2 linked regions of the Labrenzia sp. PHM005 genome follow. Each later gene encodes a partner of the first gene's protein in a complex. Links are inferred from orthologs where the notes say so. Each region holds a gene or a part of one and is shown in the gene's direction. Other genes may lie near its edges.

Region 1 (3,122 bases):
GGAAGCCCGGAACCTTGAGCGCAAGTCCGAAGCTGAAGCTGTTGCCGGCAAAATGGACGGCGAAGCACTGGTCATGATCCGCTCTGCTGGTGAAACCGGTCAGCTCTACGGTTCAGTGTCCACCCGCGACATTGCTGAAGGCCTGACAGCAGCTGGCTTCTCCGTCACCCGTGGACAGGTTGAACTGCGCAGCCCGATCAAAACCATAGGCCTGCATTCAGTTCTCGTGCAGCTGCACCCGGAAGTCGAAGTTGGCATCTCTGTCAACGTCGCACGTTCTGAAGACGAAGCAGCCCGCCAGGCAGCTGGTGAAGATCTGACCGCACCGGAACAGGACGTCTTCGAATTTGAAGAAGACGACGAAGAAGAAGGTGAAGGCGAAGAAGCAGAAGCAACCGAAGAAGCGGTTGCCGAAGACGAAGCCTAATCGGCTCTGTACGCTTCAAAAAAACACAATCTGAAAACGGCGTCCTTCAGGGCGCCGTTTTTGTTTGCCGGCTCGTATTTTTTATCAATCCTGCAAAGCAAGCTTCAACTGCAAGGTTCACATCCCACCACAAGGCATTGATAGCATTTACACTTTGTTAACTTTTTGCACCATTTCCCAAAAAATATGTTTATTATCAATAACTAACCAGCAAGCCGTTGAGTCTTCTATGACCTTCAGAGTCAAGCAGGTTTTGAATTTTTCCCCGCTGACCTGTGGACGCCAGTGGGAATCGTGGCTCACCGTTTTTGCTGCTTGAGCCCCTCCGGATCTGCCGCTATTTCCAGTACACCAAGTTGATCGGGGGCGGGTAATGAAGGGCACACTACAGAAGGTCGAGACAGAAGAAGACGTCCAGCGTCTGGCACCGCATAATGCGGAGGCCGAACGTCAATTGCTGGGTGCGATTCTGGTCAACAACGAGACCTTCTACCGCGTCTCGGACTTTCTCGAGCCGCACCATTTTTTCGTGCCCCCTCATCAGGACATCTATGAAAAGATCAGCCATTTGATCCGGGCCGGCAAAACCGCCTCTCCGATCACGCTGAAAACCTTTTATCCAGCCGATGCCAAGATCGCCGACCTTTCGGCGACCCAGTTCCTGCTGCGTCTTGCCGGTGATGCCGCCTCCGTCATCAATGCCGAAGACTACGGCCGCTCGATCTATGACCTCGCCATCCGCCGGAACCTCATCCGTATCGGCGAAGACATGGTCAACATTGCCTTTGATGCGCCGATTGATGTACCGCCGGAGCAGCAGATCGACGACGCCGAACGGCGCCTGTTTGAACTGGCCGAGACCGGCCGTAGCGAAGGCGGATTTGTTTCCTTTGGCGATGCACTGACAGAAACCATCGAGATGGCCCACGCCGCCTGGAATCGTGAAGGTGCTCTCTCCGGTATTTCAACCGGCTTGCGCGAGTTGGACCGGCTCATGGGCGGTCTGCAGCATTCGGATTTGATCGTTCTGGCCGGACGCCCGGCGATGGGTAAAACATCGCTCGCCACCAACATCGCCTATAACATCGCGCAGAGTTTTCAGGCGGAAGAGCAGCCGGACGGCTCTATGAAGACCGTCAACGGCGGTGTGGTCGGTTTCTTCTCTCTCGAAATGTCGGCCGAGCAGCTCGCTACCCGTATCATTTCCGAGCAAGCGGAAATCTCATCGTCGAAAATCCGCCGTGGCGACATTTCCGAAGCAGAGTTTGAAAAGCTCGCAGCTTGCGCTCAATCCATGCAAGTGGTGCCGCTGCATGTTGACCAAACAGGTGGAATTTCCATCGCGTCGCTAGTGGCCAAAGCGCGCCGCCTTAAACGCCAGCGCGGCCTTGATCTTCTGGTGGTGGACTATATCCAGCTGCTCTCCGGTTCCGCCAAGAACCAAGGCAACCGGGTTCAGGAAATCACCGAAATCACCACTGGCTTGAAGGCGCTTGCAAAGGAACTTCATGTTCCGATCATCGCGCTCTCCCAGCTTTCCCGCCAGGTGGAATCGCGCGATGACAAACGGCCAATGATGTCGGACTTGCGTGAATCGGGTTCCATCGAGCAGGACGCCGACGTTATCATGTTTGTGTTCCGTGAAGAGTATTACCTCTCCAAGACCGAGCCGGACGAAGGCTCACCGGAGTATGAGATCTGGCGCGACAACATGGAGCGCCTCAAAGGCAAGGCGGAAGTCATTGTCGCCAAGCAGCGTCACGGTCCGACCGGCACCGCGAACCTGCACTTTGAAGGTCAATACACCCGTTTCTCCGATCTGGCGGAAGAAGATCACATGCCGGAACGCTACGAGTAATCGCAACCGCCTTCGCCTTGTCGCTGCATTATTCGGCTCTACCAATCAGTCCGCGGCCTTGATCAACCTTTGTTTTCCAAGGCCTGCCATTGCGCGCGCGTGATCCGGAACCCTGGAACATCATTGCAATAGGCCCGGCGCATGCCTTCCGGGCGCAATCCGCATTTTTGCAGAACCTTTTGGGAAACAAGATTGTCAGAGTGTGTCACGGCGGCGATCTCGCCCAAACTTGTTTCTTCAAAACCGAATTTCAGCAGCCGGCGGCAGGCCTCTGTGGCGATCCCACGCCCCCAGGCTGAACGCAACAGAGTATATCCAACCTCGACTTCAGCGCTCGGATAGGCATCAGTGGCAACTTGCGAAGGATCGGCCTCGTAAGCCTCTAGGGGAAGCGGCAACAAAATCGCAGTCCCGAGTTTTTCAGCGCTGCGACGGTCTTCAATACACCAGACACCGATCCGACCGCCTGCGCCCCTTCGAACCGACGTTTCAAGCCTCTCGGAGACAGCTTCTTCCGGAACAGGCCCACCAATATACTGCATGACTTCCGGATCGGTCTGCAGTGCCGCTATCAAGCCATGATCCTCTAAAGAAAGTGGCCGCAGCCTCAACCGCTCCGTCTCCAGAACCAAACGAGATTCGCTTAACGGAAAGGCTGATGAAGCGCACATGGCTCACGGTTCTTTCAACAAAGGAAAGGTTTGTAATTATTTGAAATTCTATAGGTGCCTAGCTAGGGCCGCTACAACACTTATACGATAAAGAGCTCCCTATTGCCCGTCAAACATTCACTTCACGGCAAACATATTCTCAATTGGCGTCCGATCTTGGATTTGC
Region 2 (3,054 bases), 1.9 Mb from region 1 along the record:
CGAAGCCGAAGTTCGCTCGGCCTGCGAGTCCACGGTCAAGGAAATTGATGCTCATGGGCTTCGCGACATTGGCCGCTGTATGAGTGAATTGAAATCCCGTTATCCAGGGAAGATGGACTTTGTTCAGGCGTCCTGCGTCATGAAGGATATGTTGCGCAATGCAGGCAACGAAAACACTGGCGGCGAGCCCGGAGATGAGGCCAGTAACTGAACTTGTGCTGGCAGCATAAATCGCTGCCGCCGGACTGTTCTGTCCTGGTTGACCACATCTCATCCCCAGATGCGCCCATCAGATATCAATCTTCTGGTGCAGGATCGAAATACGTCCTATTTTGATCCGTCTTGCGTGCTGCCAAGGTGCGAGCACTCCTAGTTCTGCCGATACGGATTTATAAACTTTCATGCGATTTGAGCCGCGCCTACTTGATGAAATCCGGGCCCGACTGCCGCTATCCGAAATTGTAGCGCGCAGGGTTACCTGGGATCGGCGCAAGACCCAGCCGGGAAAAGGGGACTATTGGGCTTGCTGCCCGTTTCACCAGGAAAAGAGCCCGAGTTTCCACGTCGACGACCGGCGCAACCGCTACAAATGTTTTGGCTGCGGTGCCTCGGGCGATCATTTCAGGTTTCTAACCGAAACCGAAGGTTTGAGCTTTCCCGAAGCCGTGGAACGGCTGGCTGAACAGGCTGGTGTTGCCTTACCTGCTCCGGATCCGCAGGCCGCGCGGCGGGAACAAAAGCGGGCAGGGCTTGCCGATATATGCGAGATGGCAGCGCAGTTTTTCGAAACACAATTCAAAAGCCCGCGTGGTGATGCGGCCCGCGCTTATGTCCAAAAACGCGGGCTCACTCAGGAGACTTTGCGCGAATTCCGGTTTGGCTTGGCACCAAACAGCCGCGATGCGCTGAAATCCCATCTCAAAGGCCAGGGAATTCCCGAAACGGCGATGATAGAGGCTGGCCTCTTGATCAAACCGGAGGACGGTCGTCCGCCTTATGACCGGTTCCGTGGCCGTTTGATGATCCCGATCCAGGATGACCGCGGCCGGGTGGTTGCCTTTGGTGGCCGGACGATGCTGCCTGATGGTCAACCGAAATACCTCAACTCGCCGGAAACACCGCTCTTCCACAAAGGCACGATGCTGTTCAACGCCCACCGGGCCCGCGAACCTGCCTTCAAGTTGAACCAGGCTGTGGTGGTTGAGGGATATATGGATGCGATTGCACTCTACCAGGCTGGGATCCGCCATGTGGTGGCCTCGCTCGGAACGGCGTTTACCGAAGACCAGATCCTGCGGCTGTGGCGGTTTGCTCCTGAACCGGTGATCTGTTTCGACGGTGATGCCGCGGGTGTATCTGCAGCTCACCGGGCTATTGATCGCATTTTTCCGGTGCTCAAAAGCGGTTATTCGTTCCAATTTAGCTTTCTGCCGGATGGCATGGATCCGGATGATCTCATCAAGCAGCGTGGTGTTTCTGGTTTTCAGGAGGAAACCGCTCGGGCGAAGTCCTTGTTTGATGTGGTCTGGGACCGGGAGATTTCTGTTGCCCGGCTGGATACGCCGGAGCGCAAGGCGGCCCTGGAAAAACGCTTCGACGATTTAATCGGCACCATCCGAGACGAGCGGGTAAAGCGGCGCTATCAGCTGGACCTGAAGTTCAAACTGTCGAACTTGTTTTTCGAATTGTCGCGCCAAGACCGTAAAGGTGGTCGCAAGCCTGGTGCCGAGGCTGCTGGCGGTGGTGTCATTGGGCTTGCGCGCGAGCGAGTGGCAGTCAGCGATGACTTTGGCACTGAGCGGCTCGTTCTAGGCCTTTGCATGCGCTATCCATATCTTCTGGATCGGAATTTCGAGCGGGTCTCGGGCTTGCCCTTTGTCAATGAATTGCACATCGGAGTTCGGGATGCGCTGTGCCGGATTATTGATGATCTTGAAACAGCGCCGGTTGCCGGCCTGATTTCCTCCTTCGATGACCCGCTCAAGGACATCATGCATGAGATGGTGCTGGAAACGATTGGCTTGCAGGAGCAAAAACAGGCAGAGTTTTCTGCGCTCAACCATCGCTTTCCGCTGCTCAAGGCGAACCCGCCCGAGGATTTTGTCGAGGCGGCCTTCCTTCATTTCCTGGATGTGTTGGAACTCAATGCCTTGGAAGAGGAATTGCAATCAGAGCTGGCCAGTGCGGATGAACACTTGGATGAGACGTCTTGGGACCGGATCCAGGCCCTGACGCAAGATCTTGCTCGGCGGCGCGAGGAATGCGCCCGTGAAGAAGGTGAACTTGCCGAACGGGCCAAGAAAATCAGATCAGCACCCCCAGCTGCATCAGCGGATGGAAGTGCTATTGCTTCGATTTGACGAAACCTGCAGCTGGGAAGGCTCAGATTTTACTTCGCCAGTTTCTAGGGCCTGAAGAATGTCACGAAGCATTGTTTCCTGTGCCAGAAGAAAGTCCGTCATCTGTTCTCCGGCAAGAAACATTGGCTCCCACTTATGCACGCGTCGCGTGTTTTCCCAAACACGGGTCTCGGACAAAGATGCGAGCATGGTCCGATAATGGGTTACTTTGCTATTCTCGGCATTGGCCCCGGAAAAGAAGCCACGCCAGTTCGCAAACACAACATTTAATCCAATACTATTCAGGGCCGGGGCCGCAACGCCTTGCAATTGCCCGTCCGAGGTTACGCCGAGAATTCTAATCTTGCCTTCTTGCGCCGCCGGGAGGAGTTCTCCGACACCGCTGACGACCGCTTTCACTTGACCTTGAAGCATGCGGTTGAGTGCTTGTTCTCCGCCATCGGCAGGGGAATACCTGATCTTATTGAGTGGAATTTCTGCCGCTTGTGCAATCAGACCAAGAGTGATGTGATCCAGTGAAAAGTACTCCGACCCTCCGGCGATTGGCACTCTTGCTGGAGAGGATTTGATTGCGGCAAAGAGGGCGTAGATGTTCTGGTATGGACTATCTGCAGGGACGGCGATTGCCTGATAGTCATTTATGAGGATCGCGACAGGTGTGGTATCCCGCCAACCCGGCTGAAAATCGCTTCGA

Evidence for each region. The genes of interacting proteins can lie anywhere in the genome.
Region 2: the proteins of FJ695_RS20510 (region 1) and dnaG are in contact, whole or in part, in a crystal structure (PDB 2R6A), measured with the Geobacillus stearothermophilus proteins. The link is inferred for Labrenzia sp. PHM005 from one-to-one orthologs. Residues at the interface, in WP_033016901.1 of Geobacillus stearothermophilus: Ser13, Glu15, Ala16, Gln18, Glu91, Leu92, Asp94, Ala95, Val96, Pro97, Thr98, Ala99, Ala100, Asn101, Tyr104, Tyr105, Ile108; in WP_049624496.1 of Geobacillus stearothermophilus: Lys456, Leu457, Leu458, Pro459, Ala460, Asn463, Ala464, Leu467, Leu535, Leu536, Ile537, Ala538, Gln544, Glu545, Asp548, Tyr549, His552.

Annotation. Positions count from the first base shown.
Region 1 is NZ_CP041191.1:4,539,508-4,542,629, forward strand. Bases 95-3,042 are described here. They hold FJ695_RS20510 (replicative DNA helicase), read left to right. Parts: upstream 95-800; coding sequence 801-2,285; downstream 2,286-3,042. Other genes in these bases: rplI (50S ribosomal protein L9), read left to right, coding at 95-427; FJ695_RS20515 (GNAT family N-acetyltransferase), read right to left, coding at 2,348-2,956. Outside these bases: more of rplI, read left to right, coding at 1-94. UniProt on the Escherichia coli protein: The main replicative DNA helicase, it participates in initiation and elongation during chromosome replication. Travels ahead of the DNA replisome, separating dsDNA into templates for DNA synthesis.
Region 2 is NZ_CP041191.1:2,682,599-2,685,652, forward strand. Bases 1-2,880 are described here. They hold dnaG (DNA primase), read left to right. Parts: upstream 1-401; coding sequence 402-2,360; downstream 2,361-2,880. Other genes in these bases: FJ695_RS12075 (GatB/YqeY domain-containing protein), read left to right, coding at 1-211; FJ695_RS12085 (tripartite tricarboxylate transporter substrate binding protein), read right to left, coding at 2,328-2,880. Outside these bases: more of FJ695_RS12085, read right to left, coding at 2,881-3,054. UniProt on the Escherichia coli protein: RNA polymerase that catalyzes the synthesis of short RNA molecules used as primers for DNA polymerase during DNA replication.